DNA from 2 places in the Clostridium intestinale genome. Region 1 is predicted to be linked to the other one. Evidence: riboswitches for the same ligand, from Rfam matches in the RefSeq annotation. Region 1 holds a riboswitch; the other holds the start of a gene.
What was found. Region 1 has a riboswitch for cyclic di-GMP ahead of P8F83_RS15450 (methyl-accepting chemotaxis protein). Riboswitches for the same ligand answer to the same signal wherever they lie in the genome.
Positions count from the first base shown of each region.

Region 2: it holds a riboswitch for cyclic di-GMP, as region 1 does, so the genes downstream of both, P8F83_RS13615 (HD-GYP domain-containing protein) here and P8F83_RS15450 (methyl-accepting chemotaxis protein) in region 1, are expected to answer to the same signal.

Region 1 covers NZ_CP121166.1:3,002,413-3,018,670, reverse strand. The annotation lists gene P8F83_RS15495 (collagen-like protein) at 1-57, opposite strand, end outside; gene P8F83_RS15490 (hypothetical protein) at 118-252, opposite strand; gene P8F83_RS15485 (beta strand repeat-containing protein) at 393-2,549, opposite strand; gene P8F83_RS15480 (sigma-70 family RNA polymerase sigma factor) at 2,778-3,326, shown strand; gene P8F83_RS15475 (hypothetical protein) at 3,319-3,993, shown strand; gene P8F83_RS15470 (MATE family efflux transporter) at 4,189-5,529, opposite strand; gene P8F83_RS15465 (glycyl radical protein) at 5,659-8,052, opposite strand; gene P8F83_RS15460 (glycyl-radical enzyme activating protein) at 8,058-8,960, opposite strand; gene P8F83_RS15455 (DeoR/GlpR family DNA-binding transcription regulator) at 9,145-9,906, shown strand; cyclic di-GMP riboswitch class I at 10,658-10,741, shown strand; gene P8F83_RS15450 (methyl-accepting chemotaxis protein) at 10,886-12,202, shown strand; gene P8F83_RS15445 (GAF domain-containing protein) at 12,238-12,669, shown strand; gene P8F83_RS15440 (thiamine pyrophosphate-binding protein) at 12,686-14,311, shown strand; gene P8F83_RS15435 (hypothetical protein) at 14,368-14,727, shown strand; gene P8F83_RS15430 (3-oxoacyl-[acyl-carrier-protein] synthase III C-terminal domain-containing protein) at 14,791-15,819, opposite strand; gene P8F83_RS15425 (2,3-butanediol dehydrogenase) at 15,867-16,258, opposite strand, start outside.
Region 2 covers NZ_CP121166.1:2,634,921-2,651,178, reverse strand. The annotation lists gene P8F83_RS13630 (immunoglobulin-like domain-containing protein) at 1-4,686, shown strand, start outside; gene P8F83_RS13625 (response regulator) at 4,817-5,944, shown strand; gene P8F83_RS13620 (diguanylate cyclase) at 6,373-11,616, shown strand; cyclic di-GMP riboswitch class I at 11,757-11,842, shown strand; gene P8F83_RS13615 (HD-GYP domain-containing protein) at 11,949-13,652, shown strand; gene P8F83_RS13610 (hypothetical protein) at 13,920-14,213, shown strand; gene P8F83_RS13605 (pyridoxamine 5'-phosphate oxidase family protein) at 14,307-14,771, shown strand; gene P8F83_RS13600 (gamma-glutamyl-gamma-aminobutyrate hydrolase family protein) at 14,864-15,559, shown strand; gene P8F83_RS13595 (alpha/beta-type small acid-soluble spore protein) at 15,703-15,888, shown strand; gene P8F83_RS13590 (metallophosphoesterase family protein) at 16,138-16,258, shown strand, end outside.

The DNA of each region.
Region 1 (16,258 bases):
TCCAGAATCTATATTTCCTCCAGCCAAACGTTCTATTTGTAAAGCTATATTGCTCATGGTATTCCTCCGAATATTAAAAGCTTGAGACATATTAGTTGAAAAAAATATATCATCTTGTTATATTATGTTTTTATTTAACTGATTGTGAAATAAAATATGCACCTTTATTGCTTCTAAAAAACCATAATTTGTATTAGGATTTAATAATGAGATATAAGCATCTGCAATAGGAGTAAGATTCACAGTAAACATTGCATCATCTCCTTACTTTTTTATCTTAGGTTCTTATATGGCTACTACTAAAAATAGCCACAATATTATATATATAATTACAATGATTGACACAATACATAAAAAACCCTCTGCTTTAAGCAGAGGGCAGCTTTGTAATATTAATCTAGTTTCTTAATAGTTAATTGGGAACCAACTCCTGGAGCTAATGTCATTACTAAAGGTGTTGCTGAATTATTTCTTAAAGTGATTACATCTCCAGCAGCTAGAGTTATTATAGCGCTTCCAAATAATTCACCAGTAGCAACTAAAGCTGTTATAGGAGTAGAGGCATCAACAGTGCCATTTACAGCAATTGCAATTTGTGAGCCAACACCAGCAGTTATACTTATACCATAATTAATTTCATAAATGCCAGCACTTGTTACAGTGATTGTAGTAGTACCTGGTGTATGAGTTATGCCACTTAAAGGTCCATTATTAGAGAATGGAACGTCTGCTCCACCTACAACAGTTGAATCAGCAATAGTTGCAAGTTCATATACATATCCTTGTGCCGCTAAGCCAGCGCCAGTCTCACCAGTAGCGCCAGTTTCACCGGTAGCGCCGGTTACACCAGTAATACCAGTAGCGCCGGTTACACCAGTAATACCAGTAGCGCCGGTTACACCAGTAACACCGGTAGCGCCAGTCTCACCGGTAGCCCCTGTTGCACCAGTAATACCAGTCTCACCAGTAGCGCCGGTTACACCAGTAATACCAGTAGCGCCAGTCTCACCAGTAGCGCCGGTTACACCAGTAATACCAGTAGCGCCAGTCTCACCGGTAGCGCCGGTTACACCAGTAATACCAGTAGCGCCAGTCTCACCAGTAGCGCCGGTTACACCAGTAACACCGGTAGCGCCAGTCTCACCGGTAGCCCCTGTTGCACCAGTAATACCAGTCTCACCAGTAGCGCCGGTTACACCAGTAATACCAGTAGCGCCAGTCTCACCAGTAGCGCCGGTTACACCAGTAATACCAGTAGCGCCAGTCTCACCGGTAGCGCCGGTTACACCAGTAATACCAGTAGCGCCAGTCTCACCAGTAGCGCCGGTTACACCAGTAACACCGGTAGCGCCAGTCTCACCGGTAGCCCCTGTTGCACCAGTAATACCAGTCTCACCAGTAGCGCCGGTTACACCAGTAATACCAGTAGCGCCAGTCTCACCAGTAGCGCCGGTTACACCAGTAATACCAGTAGCGCCAGTCTCACCGGTAGCGCCGGTTACACCAGTAATACCAGTAGCGCCAGTCTCACCAGTAGCGCCGGTTACACCAGTAACACCGGTAGCGCCAGTCTCACCGGTAGCCCCTGTTGCACCAGTAATACCAGTCTCACCAGTAGCGCCGGTTACACCAGTAATACCAGTAGCGCCAGTCTCACCAGTAGCGCCGGTTACACCAGTAATACCAGTAGCGCCAGTCTCACCGGTAGCGCCGGTTACACCAGTAATACCAGTAGCGCCAGTCTCACCAGTAGCGCCGGTTACACCAGTAACACCGGTAGCGCCAGTCTCACCGGTAGCCCCTGTTGCACCAGTAATACCAGTAGCGCCAGTCTCACCAGTAGCGCCGGTTACACCAGTAACACCGGTAGCGCCAGTCTCACCGGTAGCCCCTGTTGCACCAGTAGCACCAGTAATACCAGTAGCGCCAGTTTCACCAGTAGCGCCGGTTACACCAGTAACACCGGTAGCGCCAGTCTCACCAGTAATACCAGTAGCGCCAGTCTCACCAGTAGCGCCGGTAGCACCAGTAATACCAGTAGCGCCAGTCTCACCAGTAGCACCGGTTATACCAGTAATACCAGTAGCGCCAGTAACACCTGTTGTACCAGTAACACCGGTAGCACCAGTAGCACTTGTAGCAACAATATCATCTTGTATTATAACTAAAGTTGCCTTAACAGGTACAGATGTGCCAAGAATAACAGTTCCTGAACCTGTATAATCGAGTGTTAATGTGACAGGAGCTACTGTTACATCAACAATACCAACTCCAACAACTTCTCCAGTTTTGGTAGGAGAATTTCCTTCAAGATTATCACCTTGCGATGAAACTGCTGTAAATACAACAAAACTTGGACTAGTAGATGTTTGAGTGGCTACCCACCAATCTAAAACATATCGTCCAGCTTCATTGAAGGTTATTACTCCAGTACCTGAGTTATATGAAATATTTCCAGCACTATAGACAATGTTATCAAATATAACACTTGATCCAGAATCGACATTTCCCCCAGCTAAACGTTCAATTTGTAAAGCTATATTACTCATGGTATTCCTCCGAATATTAAAAAATTAAGATATACTATTAAAAAAAATATATCATCTTGTTATATTATGTTTTTCTTTAACTGATTGTGAAATAAAATATACACACTTATTGCTTAAAAAAATATACAAATTTAAAGCAATATATCTTATTATAGATGACAGATTAGTGTATTAATTGAAGAATAAATAAATGAAATGGAAATTAGGACATTAAAAGAGGTGATGATAGTGAAGGGTGATCAGGAAAGTGCTCTTATAAATGGAATAATTAAAAGAGATAAAGAAAGTCTTATGAAGCTAATGGATGCCTATGGTAAATTGATATACTATATAGCAGGAACTATATTAATAGAGCCCTACGAAAAAGAAAGTATAGAAGATTGTTATAATGAAGTATTTACAGCTATTTGGTTTAATATAGACTGTTTTAAAGTAGAAAAAGGCAGTTTTAAGAATTGGATAATCGCCATAGCTAGATATAAGGCAATAGACATTAAGAAGAAAAATTTAAAGCATAATCAGAGTATAGAATATGATGATGAGTTAGTAAGAAATCAAGAAAATGAATTAGAAAGAATAGAAAACTTGGATTTGATTAATGAACTTCTAAACACACTATATAAGAAAGATAGGAAAATATTTATTAAAAGATATTTTAGAGGAGACTCGATTAAGGAAATATCTAAGGATGCAGGTTACTCGGAAGAGTATATCTATACTAGAATATCTAGGGCAAGGAAAAAATTAAAAAAGATAGTTGGTGAGATTAATGAATGATAGAGAGGTATTAGAACTTTTGAACTCTGTTGAATATAGTGAAGAAGAAATTAAAAAATTAGAAAAAAAAGCTATTAGTAGAAGTAATTCTATTGGAGAGGATTTATACAAAATAAAAAATGATAAAGTGTTAAGAAATATAGCTTTTATAGAATTAGAGAGAAAGGTTAAAAGTTATTTAGAAAAAGATGAGAATATTAAATATAAAATGATGCTTCTTCAAAGTTATCTTGAGAAAAAAATATTTGCAAGGTATGTAGGTGATTGGGGCGGAACGGTAGCTATTTATATGGGCTTATTTGTAACTAATAAGAGAATTTTTGTCTTTAGGTTGGATCATTTTTACGAAGTTTTAGAGGAGTATAGTAATGATATAAATAATTTAGAGAGCTTTACTGATTTATGGGAAAAGTGCGACACAATTTCCTTAAACTTTAAAGATGGAAAAAATGTGTTTCCAAGACCTTTTGAAAAAGAAAATAAAGAAATTTTTCTAGATATGATAAAGTATTTAAGAGAAAGAACAAACTCCCCTTTTGAGGAAATAAAAAGACCAAAGGTTGGAATGTTTTTTTGGATAATGGTAGTTCTAGCCATAGGAGCTTTTATTGGAATAGGGATTGATGCATTTAAACTATTTATGGAGAGTTTAAGGAACATACCTTAGTAAAGTTGATATTATATTTACTCTGATATTAAAAGTAAATTTATAATTGAGATTCCTTGCAAGGCGCATAAATACTATATATTCTTATATTCTTTTATTGTTGTATTCTTAAATTCTTATATTGATAGAAATATATATTCCTTAGGGTAATAGAAAAAGCTGCCTACTAATTGTTTAGTATGGCAGCTTTTTTTGTTAGCAAGCTAGTCTTGCTATTACTAGTTTCTCTTTCCACTTACCTCTTTTAAATCTTATAAAGTAGAGAGTTCCCCTTACGGTCCAGTCAATAAACATTCCGCTCCAAACTCCTATAAGGCCAAGATTTAAGGTGATTCCTAAAAAGTATCCAAGCGTAATTCTAAATAACCACATTCCTATAAGGGCAGTAACCATTGTGTATTTTGCATCTCCAGCTCCTTTTAACCCAGCAGGAAGGACAAAGGAGATAGACCACATAGGAATACATAGTGAATATAGTATACACACACGTCTTGCTAAGTTAATTATTTCTGGATCACTTGTATATAATCTAGGGAGTAATCCTGAGAAAGGTAAAAATATTAAAGCCATAGCAATCAAAGAAAAAGTTGATAACTTGGTTATATAACCTAAAGTATCGCTTGCTTCATCAGTTTCACCTTTACCCATATGTTGACCTACTAAAGCTGTAGCGGCTATGCATAAGGCATTTCCAGGAATATTAAGCATTCCACCAATAGAGCTAGTTATAGTATTTGCAGCAATGGAGGCTGTACCCATGCCTACTATAAATACTTGAGTTATTAACTTACCACCATTAAAAACTAAAGATTCTATACTAGCAGGTACTCCCACTGAAAAAATTGGTTTTAATAGACTTAAATCAAATTTAAATTTTTTAAGGTCTGTTAGTTTAAGTATGCTTGAACCTCTTAATAATACGCCAAGAACAATAAAGGCACCTATACTTCTAGCTAGAGCTATACCTAAAGCAGCGCCTACTATTCCAAAGCTAAAAATATTTATAAATACAAAAGTAAAAACAACATTCATTACATTCATAAATATGGTTATCTTCATAGGGGTTTTAGTATCACCAGCACCTCTTAAGATTCCGTTGCAAATAAGATCCATTGTAATTAAGGGATAGGTCAATAAAGTAATAGATAAATATATATTTGCTGAACGTATAACTTCAGCTTCAGCAGAGCCAAATAGGAAAGAAAGAATAAGTTTCTTAAAGATAAACATAAGTAGAGTAATAGATATTGATATAAGTATAGAAGAGTAAAGGGCTTGCTTCATGGAGGCATTTGCTTTTTTTATGTTAGATTGTCCTACAAATTGAGCTACAACTACCATTCCACCAACTGCAAGGGCAGAGAAAAAGGCAATTACTATATTGTTTATGGAATCAACCATACCAATTGCAGAAACTGCCTCTTTTCCTATATGACCAGCCATCATTGTGTTAATCATTCCCATGGACATTACGAATAATTGTTCAGCCAATATTGGTAGGGTTAAGCTAATAACATCTTTTCGAATAAACTTCATTTTTGCACCTTCAATAATATCCTTCCGTAGCATATTTTAATCTCATATCAATTATATACCTAAGTAGAATATTATCAAAGTTAGTTAAGCCTCATTGAACTATGAGAGAGAGCCTCTAGGGGATATAGATTAGAATCTCTGCTGAGTTCGGCTTATTATGTCGTTTTGAGTAGTAGGATCTAAAGTTATAAATTGTGCACAGTATCCGGCTACCCTTACTATTATATCTCTATACTCCTCAGGGTTCTTTTGAGCATTAATTAAAGTTTCAGTTGACATTATATTAAATTGAATATGCCATCCCTTTATAGCTATAAAGCTTTTAATGAACATAAGGAATTTTTGAAATCCTATATCGTTATTTATTAAGTCAGGTGAAAATCTTACGTTTAGTAATTGTCCACCTGTCATTAGAATGTTAGGGAGTTTTGATATAGTTTTAAGAACTGATGTTGGTCCTTTAATATCTGTTCCTTGAACTGGAGAACAACCTTCAGCGGCAGGAGTCCATGCTTTTCTTCCATCAGGAGTAGCTCCTGTAACACAACCCATAGGAACATTTGAGGAAATACCAGAGGTTGATAAACCATAATTACCTCCAATAGGACCTTTACCGAACCTAGTATTTTTATACTTAGAAATTTCATTAATATAGGTATCATAAATATCTGAAGCTATGGAATCAACATAGTCAATATCATTTCCGTACTTAGGAGCATTTTCTAATAAGGCTCGTATTTTTTCTCCTTTAAGTCCTGAAAAATCAGTTTCTATAGCATTTATGACCTCTTCTAAGGTAAGAGTTTTATCCTCGTACACAACTTTCTTTAAGGCAGCAAAAGAGTTAGCAGCATTAGAAAGCCCAACCTGAAGTCCTGACACTATATCATAAACTGCACCACCTTCTTTAGCTGTTTTAGCTCTTTCTATACAGTCATCTATTAAGGAAGAGCAAAAAATATCTGGATATTCTAAAAGCATAGTATCTGCTATTTTATCTGATACTACAGAAAGTTTAGTATAATATTCAATATTCTTTTCCCATGCGTTCCATAGAGAAGTGTAATCAGTGAAATCTTTTAAACTTCCATTTCCCTTTAAAAGAGTATAGCCGGTTCTTTTATCTAAACCATCATTTATGGTAAGCTCAAAAGCTTTTAGAAGATTTAAAAAAGTCATTCCAGTACATCTATATCCCCATTTTCCTGGAACAGCAACTTCAACACATCCAACCATAGTATAGTTGAAGGCATCTTTAAGACTTACTCCTTTATTTAATAAAGCAGGAATTATAATCTCATCATTATGAAGGGCGGGCATACCAAAACCAGTTGAAATTACTTCAGTACATTCTCTTAAAAATTTCTCAGAAGTGTTTAAATGAACTCTTGCAGAAAGATTAGGTTGAGTAAGTTTTGCTTCACCCACGCTTTCTAGAATTAGAAAACTTAATTCATTTACAGCATCTGAATAATCAGGATTAGAGCCACCTATAGTCACATTTTGATAAGTTGGGTATCCAGCTCCATAACCTGAATGAGAGGTTGATCTTATTTTAAGTATGGAGTAGAACTTTATCCATAGAGATTGAAGAAGTTCTTTCACAAAATCTTTATCTAAATTATCATTTTTATAATATTTATAGAGATATTGATCCACTCTTCCTAAAGATGCAGAGTGACCATTACTTTCTATTTGAATGGCTAAGTGCACAAACCATATCATCTGCACAGCTTCATAGAAGTTTTTAGGAGAATTTTTAGGAACATTTTTGCAGACTTCTGATATTTTAAGAAGTTCAGTTTTTCTATTTTCATCCTTCTCTTTTAAACTTAAATCATAAGCAAGAGCTGAATATCTTTCTCCGAATTCTATGATACTTTTATTCACTATAACAATAGATTTAAGAAAAGCAATTTCTCTAAAAGCATCATTTTCACTTATATCAACTTTAGATAATCTTTCTTCAGTTTCTTTTATGATTCCACTTAAACCTAATCTTAAAGCTTTCTCAAAATCAGGAACTATATGTCCATCTCCTGAAGTCATATTTCCTTCTCCGTGAATAACCTTTATTTCGGAGGCTATTTTAACCTCTTCTGGCATAATCGCCATACATTTATCCTTTAAGGTTTTTCCCTTCCAATATTGTATGATTTCTAAAAGTTCCTCTTTATGTTGTTCTGGCAAATAAAAATTATCACCATCTCTTGAGTTGAAGTTACCTTTTTCTAATAGTTCTTTTTCCATCCAATCAACAGCATATTCTGGAAAGACTGGAGCAGTTCTTTCTTCTGAGGCTTGATTTCCTACTATTAATTCTCCATCTTTAATATATATGTGCATGTTTTTCAAGGTTTTTTCTAAAGCTCTAGCCCTTTTAATATATACAGACTCAGCTTCATTTTCTTTATAGGCTTCTGTAACAAATCTAGCTCTTTCTATACATACCATTGGAGTTTGTGAAAGTACAGATTCTCTTAGTTTTTTTATTCTTTCGCTTTTAATTTCATATTGTTTCATAATACTTATCCCCCTATAATACATTTTATTTTTGACTCTTCTATGAGAGTTTTAAGCTTATTAAGATATTCAGGTATAGGCTTATCAATATGGTCTAAATTATAATTTTTCTGAAGTCGTCTATATTTATCAAGACCTAGAGTATGGTAAGGTAGAAGGTGAATTTCGTTTATATTATTATCCTTAGCTATATTTATAGAGTTTTGAATATTTTCTATACTGTCATTTAGATTAGTGATTAAAGGAATTCTAATAATAACTTCCTTATTTAAATCTTTTAAAAGCTGAAGATTTTTTAAGATAAGAGAGTTATCCACTCCAGTAAGAGTTTTATGGGTATACTTATCCACATGTTTTAAGTCAAATAGAAAAAGATCTGTGTACAAACTTAAGGTTTTTAATTTCTCTGTATCCCCAAAACCTGTAGTTTCTAAGGTGGTATGCACATAATTTTCTTTTAAAAGTTTAAAAAGATCTAAAACAAAGTCAACATTCATTAAAGCCTCACCACCAGAAACAGTTACCCCTCCACCAGATTGGTTATAGAATAAGGAGTCTTTCATAACTTCATTAAAAACATCATCAACAGTCATAGTTTTAGCTACAAGTTTTAAAGAAGAAGTAGGGCAAACCTTTACACAAAGATTACAGCCTGTACAGTTATTTCTGTTTATCACCATACCTTCAGAGGAAATATTTAAGGCTTTTTCTTTACATACCTTAATACAAGCACCACAGTTTATACAGGTGGATTTATTGTAATAAAGCTCATTTTCTTTTCTCTGAGTCTCAGGATTACTACACCAAAGACATCTAAGTGGGCAACCTTTAAGAAAAACTACGGTTCTAATACCAGGTCCATCATGGATAGCATAATGTTCTATTTCACATACTAGAGTACTCCTCAAAACAATTCATCTCCTTTACAGTGCATTTGATATCAATTATTACTGTTTATTATCATTTTATGTTATTTAATACCAAAGGTCAATATTAATAAATAGAGAAAAATCTTTATTTTTGCCTGCTTATGCTATAAAATATAGGGTATATCAATTGTTATTATTCATTATCAATTAAGGTGGTTAGAAAATGTTTATAGAAGAGAGATTAAATAAAATTATAGATATATTAAAAGAAGAGGGGAGAGTATATGTCAAAGACTTAAGCGAAAGATTTGATATGTCTGAACCTGCAATTAGAAAGGATTTGCAAAGACTTGAGAAGGAAGGAAAGTTAAAGAGAACTTACGGAGGAGCTATTCTTGAAAGAGGAAAAAGTGAGAGCTCAAGTATTCAAACAAGACTTATAAAAAATACCAGCATAAAAAATACATTGATAGAGAAAGCATTCAATGAAATCAAAGATGAAGAAGTAATATTTTTAGATATATCAAGTATTAATTATCTTTTAGCAAAACTAATAATAGAAAGAAATAAAAAAGTTACTCTAGTAACAAATATGGTAGAGATATCTGCACTAATTAATGATAGTGTGGAGACTGAGCTACTTTGTATTGGAGGCACATATAATAAAACCCTAGGAGGGGTAATAGGTTCTACGGCTATTGAAAATATTTCTAGATATAGAGCAGATAAAGCTTTTATAGGAAGCTGTGGAGTTAATGTACATGAAGGCACTCTAAGTAATTTTGATCTAGAAGAAGGAAATACAAAAAAGGCAATAATGAATCACTCAAAAAAAGTATATGCATTAATAGAAAATGAGAAATTTAACTTAGATGGCTCCTATAACTTCGCAAAACTTGAAGATATAGATACAATAATTACAGAAGAAAAACCTGATAAAGGTATAATTAAAATACTTGATGAAAGCGGAATTAATATAATTTAATTAATAAAATAAGAGTCCCTATACTGTAAAATTTCAGCTACAGTATAGGGATATTTTTGTTTTACAAACTCAAGTTAATTAGCTAAAGGAATTTTATGAAACTGTAGAGGAGTAGAGGAATAGAGATGTACACCTATGCTCTGTAGAAGCGTTCCACAGCTTCATCAAATCATTTTAACTGCTGATCTGTAGAAGTTCGAAGAACTTCATTAGATTCCTGTTTAGATTATTGGCCATAAAGTGGAACAACAGTATAGTTGACAAGCCGTAAAGTAGGATAACCGTATAGTGGAACAGCAATATAGTTGACAAACCATAAAGTAGAACAACCGTATAGTAGAAGAACCATAAAGTGGAACAGCAATATAGTGGAATAACCATAAAGTCGACAAACCATAAAGTGGAATAACCGTATAGTAGAATAACCATACACATTTATTCGGTAGACGCTCTTCCCAGCGTCAGTCTAATCCTTTTAGTTGAATAAAAAATAAATCTAATTCAGTAAGCTTAGTTATTGGAGCATATGGAGAGATTAAAGTATATAATAATGCTTACGAAGAAAGAAATAATATTACTTTTGGTGATGAATGTAAATAAGACTTTACCCTAAAATAAATGATAAATAATCGACAAATTTACATTAAATATTAAATACTGACAAAATAATACTTAATATTCCAAAATATCCTTCGTAATTTATTGTAATTGTGAGAAATTGTGGTATACTTAAATAGTGAAATTCTTTAAAAACTTAAAAAGGCAAACTTATTGAAAAGTAAGGACGCAAAGCTATGGGTCTAACGGGTTATCCTATGATTGCCAGGTTGCTAAGTTAATGCATGTCAAAGATAGCATTTCTTAGTGTTATCTTTTTTTTGATTTTTTAATTCAAGGTTTATGAAAATTTGGAATGTTAAGTAAAGGTCATTGTATTAAAATATATAATTAAAATAAATTGGCTATGGGAGGAAATAACTTGAAAAATTCAAAAAAGTCTATGATTTTACTTTGGATAAGTAGTACATTTGCAATCATTTTAATTCAAGCTGTTTTTAATTATCTTAGAGGAATGGCTATGCTTAAGGATTTAGGATATTTTAATGCAGAATCAGGCATTGGATTAAGAAACATATCTGTTAGTTCTTTATTAGTTAGTATTTTAATAGCAATTATTTTTTATGTTTGTTTTATGATTATCTCAAATAAGAAAAATAATAAGTCAAATAATAAAGAAAATGAAGAAGAAAAGTTAGAAGAGCAAAAAATAAGCGATATTTCGAAAGCAAAAAATAATGATGAAGCTTTAGAGATTTGTAGGGAATTAAATAGTAGTACAGAAGAAGTTAGTGTTTCAATTAGTGAATTATCAAATTTCACAGAAAGCCAAGCAGTAAGTATTGAACAGTTATCGGCTTCTATGGAAGAGATGTCAAGTGGAATAGAACAGACAGCAGAAAATATTCAGCAGGCTTCAGATTTTGTGTCAACCATACATGCAACAATAAGTGTATTGACTGACTCTATAGCTGAGGTTGCAGAAGCAGCAGAAGTTCTTACTAAGGAATCAGGTAATGCAAGAGTAGCTGTTAGTGATGGTAATGAAATAATTACTACTGCAATTAGTGAAATGAATAATGTTTCAACTAGAATAAGAGATTTGGCTGATTCAATACTTGTATTAGGTAAATCAGCTGAGGAAATAGGTAAAATAATCGAAGTTATAAAAAATATAGCTAATCAAACTAACATGTTATCACTAAACGCAAGTATTGAGGCTGCTAGAGCTGGAGAATATGGTAGAGGTTTTGCAGTTGTTGCAAGATCTATAAAGGAATTATCAGATAGAAGTAAGGATGCAACAACAAACATTGCGGATATAATTAGAAAAATACAATTAGATATTAAAGAAGCAGTGGATAAGTCGAACAAAGGACTTGAGGAGCTAGAAACTGGAATGTCTCTAGTTAAAGCTAGTGGAGATTCTATTAGTAAGATACTATCTGTAGTAGACAAAACTAACCAATATGCGGTTTCAGTAACAGAAAGCACAAGGCTTCAAGATGAGTCTCGTAGAGAAGTTATGGAATCTGTAGACGAATTAACTAGTGTGGTTCAAGAAATATCTGCTACAACAATGGAGGAATCTGCAAGCATACAACAGATAGCATCAGGTGTTGAAGAGGTTAAAGGATGCATAGAAGAATTAGCTGCAGGAACAGAGGAAATCACTACAGTTACATCAGCTATATCAGGAAGATGGAAAGAGCTTATGGTACTGTTAGATGAAAAATAATTAATACATAAAAAGGTAGTTGAAAGGGTTAGATTATGGCATATGATATTTTAGATGAATTATTTGAGAAAATAAGCAAAGTAACAAGTTTAAAGGATGTTGCGTACCATCAAATCAAAGAAGGAAAACTTAATCCTATTCATAAGACAAGTACTGATACTTTAAGTATTGATAAATGGAAAAGTGGTCATTATGGAAATCCAGTATACATAAAAGATACTTTTATATTACAGGAAATTGTAAGAACTAAAGATTATGTTGCTATTTCAGACACAAAAAATGATACTAGATCTTCCGAAGCTTTCTTTTTCTTTGGGTTAGATAGCAATTTAATTATACCTGTAATCAAAAATGATGAAGTTGAAGGAATAGTATGTACAGTATCTATTAATGAAGTTCACACCTTTACTCAAGAAGAAATAGATGAGTGTGTAAAATTAGTAAATGACTACAAGGATAAGCTATAAGTTAGGAGAATTTGAGATGAGAATAAGTAATTCAATATTGAAGTGTTTAAAAGCAGCTGATGTTAAGCATGTTTTTGGTATTCCTGCGGGAACAGTAAGTCCAATTTATGATGCAATGAATGATGAAGATATATTGCCTATAGTAACAAAAAATGAAGCAGGGGCAGCATATGCAGCTGCTAGATATGCAAATATATCAGGAAAGTTAGGAGTTTGCATAGTAGCTGGAGCAGTAGGAGTTAATAATATGATCAATGGTATTGCAGATGCAGCAAGAGCAAAAGCACCAGTTCTTATTATTTCAGGCTATGTTAACCGCTGGCAAATAGGTAAAGGAGCACTACAAGAACTTGATACAGAAAATATATTAAAACCTATTACAAAATATAGTGAAACTATTCTTGATGAAAATAAGGTTATAGAGAGTCTTAAAAAAGCTATAACTATTGCACTTACGCCGCCACATGGACCTGTGCATATTTCTATACCATTAGATATCCAGCTTATGCAGTTTGAAGAAGATATAAACTGGGATTTTTCGAATCCAAGTGATAATATTATCGAAGCTAATTCTAATGATATTAAGGAAGCTACAGATATAATAAATAATTCTAAACATGGAATAATAATGGTAGGTAAAGGATGTAGGAGACTGGGAGATGAAGTAGTTGAATTAAGTAAACATCTTAATTGGCCAATCATAACTACACCAGAAGGAAAAGGGGTTATACCGTCTACCTATAAATTGAATTATGGTAACTTTGGATATTCAAGTACTGATGCAGCGTTAAATCTAGCTTATTCAGAAGATGTTGACTGCTTACTAATTCTTGGAACAAGCCTTGGTGAATCAGCAACTTGTAATTTTAATACTAAACTTATAGAAGGTAAAAAAGTAATTCACGTTGATTGGGATAAGAAAGAACTTGGGAAGGTTTTTGATGAAGATTTAAAAATTCATGGAGATCTAAGACAAGTAGTACCTGAGTTAATTAAAAATACACAAAAATCTATTAAAGAGCCTGAGGTTAGACCAGAACTTAATGGTGGCTATGTAAAAAATCATACAGGTGTTTCTTTAAGATTATTTTTAGATAGAATTACAGAATTTGTTCCTAAAAATACCCTTTATCTTTCTGATTTAGGAGAGCATATGAACTTTGTGTTTAAATATTTAAACATACCTGAAGAAGGAAATTTTGAAGTGAATCTTAACTATGCTGCTATGGGGTCAGCAATAGGTGGAGCAGTTGGAGCATATTTAGTAGAAGAAAACAGACCTGTAGCTGTATTTTCAGGTGATGGTTCATTCTTTATGAATGGAACAGAAATCTTAACTGCTAAAGAAAATAATATGCAGATTATATATTTTATAATCAATAATTCAATGCTTGCTTATGTTGATCATGGACATAAATTTTTGTATGGCAGAAGTTTAGAAGTATTTAAGCAAGAGAGAGTTTCAATAGCTGATATGATGAATGCAGTTGGCGTAAAATCAATGAGAGTTGAGAATATTGAGGACATAATAAAAATTGCTGATTTTACTAAAGATTTAAATGGACCTTGTGTTATTGAAATAATAACAGATGGAACTGAACCAGCTCCAATTATGGACAGACTTAAATCATTAAAGAATTAAAATATATGAAAATATATTTAATATAAATAATTTGCAAATTAAAAGGAGAGAGTTAAATGAATAATATCGAAGTAAACAAAGAGAAAAGTGTAATCTATGTAGTTTGTAAAGGAATGATCGCTAGAGCAGAAGCTTTAGAAATACTTCAAAAGTTAAAAGATACTTTTGGAAGTGTAAACACAGCATCATACAATTTAATAATCGATTCAAAAGAAGTAAAAACTACTCCTGCAGATGCTGTTGATGTATTACAATCAGTAATGGAAATATACACAGTAACTAAATTTAAGAATAAATTCTTTGTAGTACCAGAAAGTGCTATAACTAACATGCAAAATAAGAGGGCTGATTCTAATGATTTCATGGGACAAGTTATACTTGTAAAATCTTATGAAGATGCTATAGCTAAGATTTAATAAAAATCATACATAAAAAAGAGAACCAGAATTTTGGTTCTCTTTTTTCATATATATATTTAATTAGAATTTATAGTATAGTGCCATAGTTGAAAAACCAACACCAGATCCTACGAATATTACGCTAGAGCCTTCTTTAACTTTTCCTTTATTTAAAGCATCTTTAATTGAGAAAATAACACAGCTTGTACCAGTATAACCTATATTTCTTGAAACAAAGTTATAGTGTTCTTCTATATTTTCTATATCTAATGCTTTTAATGTATCAGTTATTAGAGGTTCAGTAAACTGTGGAAGAGCAAAAAAGTCTATATCAAATTGTGTTTTTTGATGTTCAGAAAGCAAATCTTTTATCATATCTGACCATATACTTGGATAATTAGCAGATTCTACAGGATAAGAAAACCATTTTAACTCTTCTTTATCAGTAACATCTGTTCTTAAATATCTTGAGAATCCATTAATTGGACTTTGAGATGTTGCATGTTGATCTGAATCTGTATAAGAAACAGAGTCAATAACTCCTCTTTGGTAAGATTCTTCAACGGCTTCTAATACCACTGCAGAAGCTGAATCTCCAAAGGTTGCATATGTAAGGAAATCATCTTTTCTAGCTATTGAACTTATTAAAACACTTCCTACTATTAATGCTTTTTTAAATCTTTTATTAGTTTTCATAGTTCTGCTTACTTGATCTAAACCAAGAGTCATACCTAGACAGTTTGCGTTAATATCATATACTAACTTTGCGTTTTTTGCACCAATAGCATTTACTAATTTAATTGCATTAGTTGGAGTTGTAAATTCAGGGCTATCTGTAGAGAAAACAACCATATCTAATTCTTCTGGATTAGTATTTGATTCTTTAAGAGCAACTAAAGCTGCTTCTGTACTCATAGTTATAACTGTTTCATCTAAATCTGTGGAGATATGTCTGTAATCTCTACCTATAGATTCTAAAGCGCCTGTAATGTCTATTCCTTTTAATTCTTTAAAGTGATTAATATAATATTCATTATCTACTTTATTATCAGGAAGATAAGTTCCTACTCCTATTATATTTACATTAAGAAATTTTTGATTATTTTCCATTATGCGACACCTCACGTTTATTATTATATTTTTCTTTTAGTAAGTTTTTATAACAATGATTTATCAGGGGTAACAAGGATTTTTACATGGTTCTTTTTATCAGGACCACATAGCGTTTCGAATCCTTCTTCAACTATGTCATCGAGGTGAATTTTTTTAGTTATCCATCCTTCAGTTTTTATATTTCCATTATTCATATGAGCTATTGTAGTTGGATAATTATTTCTATAGCCCATTGTACCTACAATTTTTTTCTCAAAAAATACTAAGAAGTTTGGATTGAATTTTATTTCACTTTCCCAAAGGCTTGTAATAACAAGTGTTCCATCGGATTTAATGCTATTAAAAGCAGTTGTAAAGCCTATTTCAGAACCTGTTGTTTCGAAAGCAGCATCTACTCCTGCTCCACCAGTAATCTCCATTATCTTGGAAACAACAT
Region 2 (16,258 bases), 370 kb from region 1:
GCTAAAAATAATTCTAATGGTATTTATGTTGATAATACTAATTATAGTGAGTCTATTGATAAAATAGCTACATACATATATAATGTGTTAAATCAAGAAAGTAGCGGAGCTACTAAAGTATTGATAGGACAACCTATTGATGTTGCGGTTACTCCAAGTGAATACAAAGAAGATACTGCTAATGAGGATTACCCATTAGGAGGATGGAAATTTAATCACGATGATACATATTATGAAAATGCTATGGGAAAAGCAACTTTTGATGGTCAGTACATGGATAGTTTAGAGGCAACTTTTGATAAACCAGGTAAATATGACATTACTTTTAGAGATAATGTAGTTACACCTAACACAGTTTATGCTCATAGACTTCCAATAGCTTCATTTGATTTTGATTTACAAAATGACAATGGAACTTATACTGTAGCTCTTACAGATAAATCATTTGATTTAGATAGACAAAGTCAATCTGATAGAGGAATAGCAGATGTAAAATGGCAATGGAGAGAAGTAACTTCATCTACATGGATTGATGGGCAAATTCCAAGCTCTTTAGATGCAAATAAGCAATATTTAGTACAATTAACAGTAAAAGATTATGATGATGCTTGGAGTAATCCTTCAGTTAAATATATCTCAACTGTTTCAGATTCTACTAAAAAATCAATTGCAAGCTTTATTATTGCACCTGAAGTTCTTTATACTCCGATTAATAAAGATATAACAATTGTAGATAATAGTTATGATCCTCAAGGAAGAGTAATAACTGAAAAAGTTTGGAAAGTATTTAAAGATGGACAAGAGATTTACTCAGGTTCAACTCCTATGACAGATTTTTCAGGGAAATCAGCAGGAGATTATACTGTAACTTTAGTTGTAAAGACAGCTGATGGTTATTCAGACAAATTCTCTAGAACATTTACTGTGAAAGATGTTCAACAAGAAGCTAATAACGCTAAAGATAATGTAAACATAGGTTATGAACAAGGGGATAATGAGAATAGTGTAACAAAGAATATAACATTACCTACTACAGGACCTGATAATACATTAATTAGATGGACTTCATCTGATCCAGCTATAACTAAATATGGAGAAGTTACTAGACCTAATATTGTTGAAGGAGATAAGACAGTTACTTTAACTGCTACTGTATACAATAATGGAGTAACATCAACAAAGACTTTCACAGTTATAGTTAAGGCTGCACCAAATAATGTTCCTGTATTAACTGATGGAAGTAAATCCTTAGAAAAAAATACTGATCTAGGATTTAAGTTAGAAGATTTCACCTCACTCTATAGTGATAGTGAAGGAAGTGATTTAACTAAGATAAAAATCACATCAATACCTCATAATGGAATCCTAATTTATAATGAATCAACAATTAAAGTTAATGATGAAATATCGGCAGCAGGTTTGGATACACTTATATTTAGACCAGCTTCAGAGTTTGTAGGAAGTGCTGAATTTACATATGAAGCTTACGATGGGTATGGATATTCACTTCCAGCTAAGTTCACTGTAAATGTTCAAGACAGTATTCCAGCAACCGTTAGCGATGTAAAAATTAATTCAGACAATGCTAAATCTCCAAACTATGCTAAAGAAGGAGATACTATTACATTAACATTTACTGCGAGTGAAGAGCTAAGTGAGAATCCTAAGGTAATTATTTTAGGAAAAGAAGCTACAGTTACTAAACTTTCAGGTAACAACTATCAAGCTACTTATGTAGTTGAAAAAGAAGATACTCAAGGAGTTGTAGAATTTGAGATAGGTTCTATAAAAGATAAGAGCAATAATGTATCTCAAGAAGTAACTACAACTACTGATAACAGTAGTATTATAGTAGAAACAATCCCACCAACTGTATCTAATATAGTTGAAGGACAAAGCTACAAGCCAGGTGTTATTCCAGAAGTTACTAAGGGTACAGTATTTTTAGATAATGAAGAATTTACTTTAGGAAACAAGATAGAAACTGAGGGCAACCATACTTTAGTTGTTGTTGATAAAGCTGGAAATACCACTACTGTTAACTTTAACATTGATGGAACTGCTCCTAAACTATCAGATATTACTGATAATGCGTATTACAATAAACCAGTTGCACCTAAATTTAATGAAGGTACAGCTACACTTAATGGAAAACCATATGTATCTGGAGATGAAATATCAGAAGAAGGAACTTATCAGCTAATAGTAACTGATGAGGCTGGAAATGTAAGTACAGTGAACTTTGTAATTGATAAGACTCCCCCAACAGTTAGTGATGTTCTACAAGATGGTCAATACAATAAAGATGTTAATGTAACCTTTAATAAGGGGACAGCAACTCTTAATGGAAAACCATATACATCTGGTACCAAAATATCAGAAGAAGGAACTTACGAACTTGTTGTAACGGATCAAGCTGGAAATGTAAGTACAGTGAACTTCACTATTGATAAAACTGCTCCTATTATAGATGGAGTTGAAAATGGTGAAAGCTATAATAAAGATGTTGAAGTAACTTTTAATGAAGGTACAGCAACACTAAATGGGAAACCTTTTGAAAGTGGAAGCAAAGTTACAGAAGAAGGACAATATACAATTAATGTTGTTGATAAAGCAGGAAATATTTCTACAAGAACTTTTGTAATTGATAAAACAGCTCCAGTAGTTAGTGGAGTTGAAGATGGTAACCACTATAATAACAAAGTGAATGTAAGCTTTAATGAAGGTACAGCAACACTAAATGGAGCACCATTTACTAGTGGAACAGAAATAACACAAGAAGGAACTTACACACTTGTAGTAAAAGATAGTGCTGGAAATACTACTACAAAAACTTTCATAATTGATAAGACAGCTCCAGTAGTTACTAACCTTAAATCTGGAGAAACTTACAAAGAAGATATGACACCACAATTTAATGAAGGAACTGCAACTCTAGATGGAAAACCATATGAGCCAGGTAATCCAGTAACTGAAGAAGGAAGTCATACTTTAGTTGTAAAAGATAAGGCTGGTAATACTACAGTAGTTAACTTTACTATTGATAAGTCAATGCCAAAAACATTAGATCTTAAAGGTAAGGTTCAAACTTCAAACGGACCAGTAACAAATGCTAAAGTAACACTAGTTGACGCTGATGGCAAAACTATTGGAACTACTACAACAGATGAAAATGGAAACTATACATTCAAAGATCAAAAGACAGGTTTATACAAGGTTATAGTAAATAAGGATGGACTTGAGCAACAGACACAAGTAAATCTTCAACCTACTAAACCAACAGATAAAGAAAAAGTTCAAGATGTTTATGTATCTAAGTACAGAGTAACAGTAACAGCTTCACCTAACTCAATAGTAGGAGACGGGGAAGATTCTACAACCCTAACAGTACAAGTATTAGATGAAAACAATAAACCTGTACCAGGAAAAACTGTTACTATAAATGTAACTAGTGGTACTCTTAAAAATGGAAACACAATTATAACTGATGCAAATGGAAATGCATTATTTACTCTACAATCTTCAAAGGTTTCTGGAGACGACATGTTAACAGTAACAGTTGGTGCTAAAGTAGATGGCTTAGATGTTCCAGTGACTAATAATGCAATAGTACATTTTGCACCGGGAAGCATTAAGGGAGTAGTTGTAGATAATACAACAGGAAAACCAGTTGCAGGAGCTATAGTTGAAGTTTCTAAAGACTTTGATAATAATGGAATTCCAGATTTCTATGCTAAATATGTAACAGGAAATGATGGTAAGTACAAAATAGCAATTCCTAAGGGAAATGTTAAATACGATGTTAAAATTACTAAAAACATTACCATTGGAAATATATCAAAAACTGTTACATTTAATCAAAAAACTAATGCAGGCGCTGTTTCTTCAGAAGGTAAAGAAAGTTATGATAGTGCAAACACTGCAACTGGATTACTACTAATGAAAGATCCTGCTGGAAATGTTAAGAATTTAGATAGTTACACTAATTATAGTATGACTATACTAGATGAAAACGGCAATATAGTTTCAGGGATTTTAGAAGATGAGAACCCAAGCAATGAAAATGGTGGAGTATTTAACTTCAGTGGTTTAGAAAAAGGAAAAACTTATTACGCAGCTGTTTATTATAATCTTCCAGACGGAAGCAAGATAAAAGTTGGTACATCAAAAATCCAAGTTAATAATGATGGCGAATTGAATATTGCTAACTGCTTGATTGACCCATATGGAGATATAACAAACATTGAAAATGGAAATTTAATATCAGGAGCACACGTTAAGTTATACTATGCTGATACTCAAAGAAATAGAGATAAGGGAATAAAACCACATACACTAGTTGAATTACCAACAGTTAATGATTTCCCTCCAGCAGATAACTTAAATCCTCAATTTAGTGATGCTAATGGTAAGTATGCGTGGATGGTATTCCCACACACTGATTACTATATAGTAGCTACAGCAGATGGATACGAAAATTATACAAGTAGTATAATTACAGTAGAAGAGGAGATTGTTAGACACGATATTCAAATGACTCCTATAAAGAAGGCTGTTAATACTTCTGGTGATAAGTTAGTACAAACTGGATCATTAGTAGATATAAACATATTATTTGCAATAGGATTAATATTAGCTGTTGCTGGTATAGTTTTAGTTAGAAGAAAAGAAACAAAAGAAAATTAAAGCTATATATTTGACCGACCAAATCATTTGATTTGGTCGGTTTTTATCTTTATATGAATTCATTATAAGAAATTATTGTAATTTTATGCTATAATATGTAAGGGGATTAGTAAGTAGTAAGGGGTGCAGTATGTTTAAGGTTATAATTGTTGAAGATGAATTACCGAATCTACAGCTGATAAAGATGCTTTTAGCTGAAAACAAAAATATAGAAATAATTGGAGAATATCTAAGTTCAAATAAAGCTTGGGAGAATATACAATTAGATAAACCAGATGCGGTATTTCTTGATATAGAAATGCCTGGTATGAATGGAATGCTTTTAGCTGAAAAAATAAAAAAATATGATGAAAATATACAAGTGGTTTTTATGACTGCCTATAATCAGTATGCAGTTGAAGCCTTTAGAATTAATGCGATACATTACATACTTAAACCTATATCAGAAGAGGCAATTGATGATTCTATTGAAAGATTATTAAAAAATAAAAAAGGTGCCGTTGAAAATAAAGCAGAAGAAAAATATTTAGTAGAGTGTTTTGGAACTTTTAAAGTTTTTAATAAAACAAGGGAGAATACAATAAAGTGGATAACATCAAAGTCAGAGGAATTATTTGCATATTTTATATGTAATAGAGGGCAATGGGTGGATAAATGGAAGCTTTGTGATATGTTTTGGAGTCAATCTACGCCTAAAAATGCAGAACATAATTTACATAGTACTATAAATAGATTAAAAAACTCTTTAAAGTCAATAGGTATAGAAAACATAATTGAATATAGTCAAGGTATGTATAAAGCTTATTTAGAAGAGTTTGATTGCGACTTATGGAAATTTGATGAATTTATGAGAAACAATTCTGATTTTAATATATGTGATTTAGAAAGAATAGCTAAGTTAAGTAATAGTGAGCTATTTGAAGGTAAAGACTATCCATGGTGTACAGAGTTAAGAGAAAATTACAACAGGTATTATACTGATTTAATAAATAAAATTGTGGATTATTATAGTGAGAGAGAGGATTTAAATAAAACTGAAATGTACATTAGTAGATTATTAGAGTTAAATCCACTAAATGATAATATAAACGAAAAAATTATAGATTTATATTATAAACAAGGTAATTTAATAAAAAGTATTTCTCAATATAAGAAAATAAATGAACTATATAAAAAAGAATTAGGAATTGAATTTATCCTCTCTAGTAAAGAGTTATATAAGCGGATAGCTTTAATAGAAGAAGTAACAGAATTATGATATCTGTTACTTCTTTTTTTTGTAGAAATTTGGCGATAAATTGATAAATCAAAGTGTGAGTTTGTGAGAAATTTGTGAGAATATTGTAGTAAAATAAGGAAAAAGAGATGATATTTATAGGAGGGATATGGTATATGGTTAAAAAAATAGTTAATAAGATGTCAATAAATAAGGCAATATTGTTTTATAAACTATTCAGAGTAGGATTTAAATTTCATAATGGAAAAGGAACTCCATTTATAGAAATATAGGATATATAGTTAAGAGAAGAGTCTTTACAGATTTAATTAGAAGTTAGATTTGTAAAGACTCTTATTTATTATCCCTAGTTTATTTTTAAATTAAATAAAAGCTGTATATAAGAATTTTAAATTAATGTTATAATGAATATAGTATAAAAAATTCTTATATACGGGCAGGGGTTGGCAATGAGAATTATAAATGATAGATACATTGTAGAAAAGATAATTTCTAATGGGGATCATATTAGTAGTTACCTTGTAAAAGATAAAATTAATAATAAGAAGTATGTTTTTAATATCGTAGAAACTAAACTACTAAATGATAGAATAAAGGATAATATTTTATCTAGCATTACTTGGATTAAAAATCTGAATTTTGCTGGAATAATTAACCTCTATGATTTTATTACAATAGAAAATATAGATGGAGCAAAAAGCGAAGGTAGGAAGTTTGCTTATTTAACTGAAGAGCTTAATGAAGGTGCTAAAAAGATTTCGGATATTAAGCCAAATAATATTGACATAAAGTTAAATGTATTTGCTCAGCTAGTAGTCATTATCAACACCTTAATATTAAAGGGATACGTGTATGATAAATTAGATTTAGATAATATATTTTATTTACCAAATGGAGACGTAAAGCTTGGTGATATCCTATCTATAGAAATAGAAAGGATAAATTTAAGCAATGATTTAATAGAAAACATTCTATTAGTTACTGAGGATAATAAAGAGGACTATTATAAGTTTAATGACTTAACATATATTTTTAATTGTATTTTTGAAAATGAACTTCAAAAAAATAAGGATGAGCATAGGTCTTTAAGTAGATTATATAAAAAGCTTATAGAAAAAGCATTTTCAGATTTTGAATCTATTATAGAATATATAAATTTTAAATTTAATAAGACATTTCCTAAATTCGATTATAGTTATTTAAATAGGATAAATACTGAGCTACCCATAATAGGAAGAGAGTATGAAATTAATAAATTTATTCAGAAAGTAGATGCTGTTGTAGCTAAAAATATTCAGTTTTCTATAACATCTATAAGTGGTGATGAAGGTAGCGGGAAAACAAAATTATTAAATCATTTCAAAAATATAATAGATAAAAAATTTGATGATAATGTAAATATTATTGATATAGAAACGCTTGTAAACAAAAGTATCAGTACTGAAGAAAATAAAAGAGTAGTATTTAACTTTCTTCAAGGTATATGGGATAAAAAACAAAAAGAAAAATATGAAAAATACATTGAAGAATTCTTCTATTTAGTAGTAAACTCAAAGGAAATGTATACTGAGGAAGATAAAAATACTTATTTAATAATAATTAATAGAATAACCAAGTTTTTATCAGAAATAGCTAAGAATAAGTTTACTGTGTTATTTCTTGATGATATTGAGAGCAAAACCTATATAGGAAAGCTATTTTTGAAGTATCTATGTCTTTCACAAATTTCAATAGAAAACTTCCTAGTAGTAATAACTTATAATGATAATAAGATTAAAAATTCTATGGGGATTGATAATTTTATTCAAGAGTTTAAACTAAATAAAGATTTCGATGAATATAATTTAAACTATTTAAATGAACATGACACAAGAAAACTAATACGAAATATGTTAAATACATCTTTGGATTTATATGATTTTTCTAACAAAATATATAAAGAAACATTAGGTAATCCAATGTATGTAATTGAAATTATAAAGAAGCTATTTGCAGATAAAGTAATATATATTTCTGAAAAAACTGGTAAGTGGAAAGAAAACCTAAAGGACAAAGAGATAGCATTACCTAAAAATATAGAAGAAGAAGTTCAAAGGGAATTAAAAAGGGTTTCTGATGTTTCTTATAATATCCTTAAGAAATTATCTATGTTTAAAAATCCAATAGAAGAAGAACTGTTATATAGTTTAGGAATATTGGATAAAGATAATATGAGAGAGTTTAAACAACTTACAGTTGATGATTATATAGGGGAAAGAATATCTGATAGAGGGATATTATATGGAATGAATAATAATCTTATGAAGAAAATTATCTATAGAAACACCTCTATAAAAGAAAAAAATATATGGCATAGAGAAATAAGTGATTTTTTGGAAGAGAAAATTAAAGAAGGGTATTCCTACGAGGATGAGCTTATTTATCAATTAGAAATATTAGAAGAAGACGATAAGTTTGTTAGGTTATGTAAAGAGTGTGGAGAGCGGGAATTTAAAGCGTGGAATAATAATAAGGCTATATATTACTATAACAGATGTTTAGAATCCAAGAGTATAAGCAATGAAGCCTATATTGATATAAGCTTAATTTTGGCAGATTTATATTATAGGGATGGTAATATTGATGAGAGTATTAATTGTTATAAGAGCTTATTGTATATTGTAAAAGAAAAAGAAATTAGAACTTATTGTTATGCAAGAATTGTTGCCATAGGATATAGAGTAGAAGATTCAAGTTTTTTAGAAAAATGTTTAAGTGAATGTAGGACTATACTTGATGAAATTGATTATCATAAAGGTGAAGTAGCTTATTTGCTTGCAAAAGCTAAATATAAAAATTTCTTAGGCGAATATAGAGAAGCAATAAAAATTTCATTATATGCTTTAGAATTTTCAAAATATAAATATATGGATTTAGTAGGCTATATTTGTATATGTCTTGGAGATTCATATATAAGTATAAATGAGAAAAATAAACCAATAGAATATTTTAACTTAGCAAAAAGGTATTTTAAGGAAACATACAATTTTAGAGGAATAATATCATCAGATTTCAATATAGGAAATTATTTTTTTAGGATAGAAGAAGATAACAATGAAGCTCTTACGAATTTATATAATGTTCAAAAGGCAGCTAATAAATATGAGATTGAAGACTTTATTGTCCTAAGTAATGTGTATATAGCAGAAGTATATATTTATCAAAGAAAATATAAAGGTGCATTTGAACTTTTACAGGAAGCTTTAAATAGAACTAGTAGTAATTCCCTAGAATATTACAGGGGTCGGGCATGTTTTATGATTACTGAATGTTCTATAGAATTAAATGAATTCCATTTGGCATATAGATATTTAGAACTAGGAAAATTAGTTATTGATAAATTTACTTCCAAAGGAGTATTTCTTAAATATTTAACAAGTGTAATGGCTAAGTATTATTACGCTATAAGCGACTACGAGAAGCTATGGGAGATTATTGATAACAACATAAATGAAGGTGAATACTCTAACCACATAGCGCTTAAAATTGAGTGTAAACAGCATTTTTATAATTTAAGAAGATGTATATCAGAAGAAGATATAAAAAAGGAAATCAATGAAATCTATAAAAAGAGTAAAAATATAAAAGACACTTATTTTAAGAGTAATTTACTTCTAGATTTTATTATTGCGCTTGAAGAGATGGGATATAGGAATTTAGCAAAAGAAGTTTATGAAAACTTAGAAACTATAGAAAAAGATAATAAACTGATGCTAAAGCAGAAATATATACAGTTGATTTTAGATGATAATAAAACAAGAGTTTCAAGTGACATAGAAGTATTACTAAATTATATGGATGATAAAAAATTACTTTCTAAAGTTTATTTAAAAATTGGTGAAATCCATGAATTGAATAATGAATTTATAGAAGCTATAGAAAGTTATTATAAAGTTATAACCATATTGAATAGGATTATAAAAACCCTTCCAATAAAATATAAACTAAATTATATTAATAGTGGAATATTATTAAAAGTCTACAATAACATAGTTAACTGTTTTAATAATAAATTAAAGACTCAAATATTTGTGAAGAAAGAAGTAATTAAATCCCTTCAAGAGTTTGATGAATTAATGAATGAGTTAGAAATAGATAACTTAATTAAAAATAGGGAGTTTTTATATAAACTAAAAGAAAATTTTGAAGAAAGTTATTCAAATGATTTTAATGATATTTATGATGTATTAGATGGTTTTAAGAGTGATATTATAAGTAATATAGAAAACCTTACAAAATATATATGCAAATTAACTTTAGCTGAGAGCGCTATAGTCACTATGCAAGATTTAGAAGGCTTAGAAACAATAATATATAACTACAGAGCTATAAACCCTAGGACAAAAGTTGAATTCTTTAAGAGTAAATTTAGTACTGAAGAAGATGGAAAGATAGTAAAAGTAGACCTAAATAGAGCTAATATAGCAGATGAGGATTTATTGCCTAAAGAGATGAAATCAGCTATATATTTAAAAATAAAAAACAAGATAAGAATAGAATCTAAGGAAAATATTCAAGGATCTATAATACTTTATTCTAATAGACATTTAAACAATATAAATGAACAGTCCTTAAAAGAATTAAAAACCCTAACTCCTTTGTTAGGATTTCTATTAGATAAATATAATTTAACTTTGAATTCTACAATAGATAAATTAACTAACGTATATAATAGAAAATATTTTGAAGCTAGTTTAGCCGATCTTTTAGAAAGCTCAAGAGCGAACAAAAAAGAGTTTTCTATTGCAATAATGGATATTGATAATTTTAAAGGAGTTAATGATAAATACGGACATCATTTTGGAGATAAAGTTTTAAGCTATGTAGCAGCTATAACAAAGGAGACAGTTGATAAAAATGATGTTGTAGGGCGTTATGGGGGAGAAGAATTTGTTATTATATTCCCAGATAAAAATCAATATGAAGCTTTTGAAACCTGTGAAAAGTTTAGAGAAAAAATACAAAAAAGCTCCTTATTAGGGAATGGACTAGAAGTTACTATTAGTATAGGGATTTCTCAGTACCCCATACATTCAAATTCTAGCGATAATCTTATAAAAATGGCTGATGAGGCATTATATGTGGCTAAAAATACCGGGAAAAATAGAACTGTCATATGGAATAATGAAGTTGGATCATCCAGTAAAATAAATGATAAGCTTGCAGGTATATTGTCTGGAAATACTATAAATGATTATAGAAAATTAAGTGCTATTACAGATATAATAGACTTAATTAGAAGAAAAACAGAGAAGAAAGATAAAATATATGAGTTTTTAACAAGAGTCATGGAAATATCAGAAGCTCAAGAAAGCACTTTGTTTTTAATAGAAAATAAGATAATTGTGGATGAATTTTCAAGAAAAAGATACAAGGATGGATGGAATAAAGCAAGTGATATTAACAATAATATGGTACTTGAGGTTATAGAAAGTAGAGTTGGAGCTTATCTAGTTAACTGGGATGGCGAAGGTAAAAAAAATGATAGTTATTGGATACCAGATTGGAAGTCTATTTTAATAGTGCCTATTATTTATAATGGATTTGTAAAAGGAGTATTATATCTTACTGTTTCAATAAATGAAAAAGAGTTTAATCATAATGACTTAAATTTTGTTGATACACTGTCAGGAATATTTGCAGCTATAATATAAATTTTAATAAAGCATTCTCAACTCAGTAGTTGAGAATGCTTTTAATATAATGTTAAAATGTATTTAATTGATTATTAATAAAGATTTGTTAGAGTATATTAATAATTAAAAATATTGAATGATTTGTTAATTTATATATAAATTGAAAAAGGCACACTTATTGAAAAATAAGGTCGCAAAGTTTTGGGTCTAAGGAAGTTAATTCTATGATTGCCAAGCTACCAAAATAACAATATTTAAATTACGTTATTGCGTATTTTGGCACTTACTTTTTGTAAGTGTTTTATTTTTAATAAATATAAAACTTAATTTGATATAATGGGGGGACAAAAATGATAACACTTTATGAACCTATTGAGAATTTCAACACGGTAGAAGATGAAGTTGATAAGTCTGTTGGGGGGTTATGTAGTATACTCGGTTATGATGTTGCAACAATAATAAAGTTTTCAGATAAAAATAGTATTGCTATATCTAAAAGAACCCTTATGAGGAAGGGCGCTGACTATGTAAGTCTAAATAAAGATTGGATAAACATCATTGAAGAATCATCTAGAACTATACTGAGTTTAGTTAAAAAGAAAAAACAGATTGTTATATATGATAAGGAGGATAATAATGATGAATATGTACCACTAACACCTAGAACTTTTGCTGAAATTTATATTCCTATTTTTTCAGAAGATGGAGTTAATAAAGAATTAATAGCATGTATTTATTTAGCATTAATAGCTAAAGTTAATACAATTACAATTACAGATTTAATGGATAGTAAAGTAAGTGATATCATCTATAAACTTCAGAGATTATACCAAGTTATATATTTAAAATGGAAAAGAAATGAGGCTATTTTAAATCTGGTAAATATGATGTCAGAGGTAATAAGAGAAAAAGAGCCGTTTATACTACTACATCCATATCATGTTGCTCAACTTTCAACTGAGATAGCGAAGAAGTTAAAATTGAAAAATGAAATTATAAAAAGAATATATATATCTAGTGTATTACATGATGTTGGGAAGATTTATTTAGATAAAGATGTGTTAAATAAAGAGGATAAACTTAGTGAAGAAGAGTACAATAACCTTAAGCAACATTCTATTTATGGAGCTAATATAGTTAGCGGGGTAGCCGGATTAAATGAAGAAGCTATTATTGTAAGGCATCATCATGAAAGATATGATGGTAAAGGATATCCCAATGGATTAAGAGGAGAAGATATTCCTCTTGAAAGTAGAATAATATGCGTAGCAGATGCAGTAGATGCCATGTTATCTCATAGAAGTTTTAGAACTGCAAAAACTATAGATTTTGTAATTACTGAACTTTTAAGAAATAAAAGAAAGCAATTTGATCCTAAAATAGTAGATATCATGATAGAAATATTGTTAAAAACAAAAGAGGAATCAGAAAATATTTTATCGGATGCTATAGTATGGAGTACGTTAATAATCAATACAGAAAAAAAGGTTTATTCAATTGAAGGGACAATAGGGAAATATAATTCCTTATTCTTTTTTAAAGCAGAGAAATTCAATTTTATATCTCAAATAGATAAATCAACAGTCAAAAGCATAAGTCTTTATATAAATAAGAATAATAAAATAGTGCAGTATCAAGTTAAATCAAATTATTATGAAGAAAATATAATACACATATCAGATTTTAAAAGTGTACCTTTTACTGAATACTTTAGTGTGTTATGGGATTTAGAAGGTCAGATGTTTATAGAAAAAAATATAAATTTTGATGTTAATATATATAAGCTTGGAGGAAGCTCATTGACATTTAGCATGGATGAAGATAGATTTTCGAGGCACATAGAAGACAAGATAATCTCAATAAAAATTCGTTTCGAAAATGGGGATAATATAGTAGTAAGTGGTAAAATAGCTAAAAACTTTAAGGTGATGAAAAAATATTATTATGAATTTTTATATGTAAATATACCTGAAACTATAAAAGATAAAATCTTCAATCAAATATTTAGACGTCAGCTTCAATTAAAAAACTTAATAAATAGGTCTGATTTTTAATTGATGATAAGTTTTAAGTGTTTCATGATTTATATTTTGACAAACAATAATCTGTATTATAGTATTAATATATAATATGTCGAATTTTACAACACGATGTTTATTTTCATGGGTTATGAATAGTTAAACCAGAAAATAATCAAATTATTTTTATATGAAACATTTATATGATTAAAAAAGTTTTTAAAAGTGGATAAAAAGTGTTTAGACTTAAGTTATTTGTACGATTATAATAATATAGATTATTTGTGGTAAGGTGTGAAGTGGGTGAATATGGAGATTTTGAATAAAATCGATAATTTAGATGATATTGTTCTTATAAGGTGCATAATTAAAAGGGATTATGGTGATTATTTTAAGGCGGAAGATTATCAAGGGAATAAATACATAATTGCCAAAAATAAAACTTCTAAAAAATTTAAAAAGGGTACAGATGACACTTTTTATGCTGTAAAAGAAAAAACAGGAGTTATTTTCAAAAAAGAAGTATATCATCCTGTTAGCTCGTCTGAGTACATAGAATTAAAAGAACATTTTGAAAAGGGTATTGGACTAAATTAGTTTAATACCTTTTTTAGTTTACAAAAAGTGAATTTTTATTACTCAGCTTAACAATAAATTTGATATAATAAATAAAAAGAAGGGGGCTACGTTATGTTTAAAAATATGAGAAGAAGTGATCGAGAATTATCACAAGAAGAAGCTTTAGTGATTTTAGAAAAATGCAGTTTTGGAGTATTATCTGTTTTAGGTGATAATGATTATGCATATGGTGTTCCTTTAAATTATGTTTTCTCTAATAACAATGTATATATACATTGTGCAAAGCAAGGATTTAAACTAGATTCTTTAAGAAAAAATCCGAAGGTTTGCTTTACAGTAGTTGGTGCAACAGAAACACTAGCTGATAAGTTTTCAACTAATTATGAAAGTGCAATTGTGTTTGGAAAAGCTATAGAAATTATTGAATCTGAGAAAATAGAAGCTCTTAAGACATTTATCTATAAATTTTCGCCAGATTTTAAGGAAGAAGGAATGCAGTACATAGAAAAAGCAGCATCTGCCACAACTGTTATTAAAATAGAATCTCAAAAAATTACAGGAAAAGCAAGAAGATAGGTTTTGATGATTAACAAGTTCATTTCGTGAGGTATATATTATTATAATAGCAGTTTTATTCATTAATTGATTTTAAGCTAGGAGGGATACTAATGACGAAGAAGAAAATAGCTATAGTTCCTAATGTCTATACTGACTATGATAGGATGGGAATAAATTCAGATTACGTTTATTCTATAGCTGAAGCAGGGGCGTATCCTATAATTTTTTCACTTATAGATGATGAGGAGTATATGCATCAAATTTTAGAAGACGTTGATGGTATAGTTATAACAGGGGGTGTAGATTTAGACCCTTTAAGATATGGTGAAGAACCAAGGACACTTCAAGGTCCAATTGATCCTATAAGAGATTCATTCGATTTAAAGATTATTGATAAAGCAATTAAATTGAATAAAGGAATACTAGGAATATGCAGAGGACATCAAAGTTTAAATGTATATTTTGGAGGAAGTTTATATCAGGATATCAGCTACGGATATGATAACCCATTAAAACATGCTCAACAAGCTAATAAAGATTATGGAACTCATACAGTAGAATTTAAAAAAGGAAGCATACTTTATGAAATTTTTGGATATAAAACAATAGCTAATAGCTATCATCATCAAGTTATTAAAGATTTAGGTAAAGGTGTGATTGCTACTGGGCATACAAAGGATGGAGTTATTGAAGGAATAGAAGTTGAAGGATATTCTAATATAATAGGAGTTCAATGGCACCCAGAAAAGATGTTAGGAAATAAAGAAATGGAAAGACTTTTTAAACACTTTATAGACATGCTATAAATTTTAAGAAAAAAATAGAAAATGTAACAATACTTGCTTGGATTATTTAAAAATTAATCGGACAATATAATAGTGTAAGCAAGATAAAAGAAAAATTCTTTTAAAAGCTTATAAATCCATGAATCCAGAAGGAGGAATCACAAATGTCAACAAGAAGATTAGTACCCGAAGCTAGAGAAGGCTTATCAAAATTTAAAACAGAAGTAGCGCGAGAACTAGGAGTTGAATTCTCAGATTATAATGGGAATTTAACATCAAGACAATGTGGCTCCGTAGGAGGAGAAATGGTAAAGAGAATGGTAGCTGAATACGAAAGCCACTTAAAGTAAGTACTAAGGGTTAGTATTTGCAGGAACAATTACCCAGCTTATTACTAAAAATTACTAAAGAATTGGAGGTAATAGTTATGGAGGGAGTTCCACCAGAAAGTTTATAAGATGCTACCTGGAGATTTTCTTTACAGATAATTTTATTATCTGAAGGAAAATCTCCTTTTTTCTTTTGGGGAAATCTTGTTCTTTTATTACTTTTAAAATTATGGTAAAATAAGAACAAAAGTTCGATTAAGGTGATGAAGTATGGATAGAGTAAAGATATTACATGGAGCTGATTTTCATTTTGATACACCATTTAAGGAGTTATCAGCTTCAATGGGTGAAAAAAGAAATGAAGATATAAAAAAAAGCTTTGAAAGTTTAA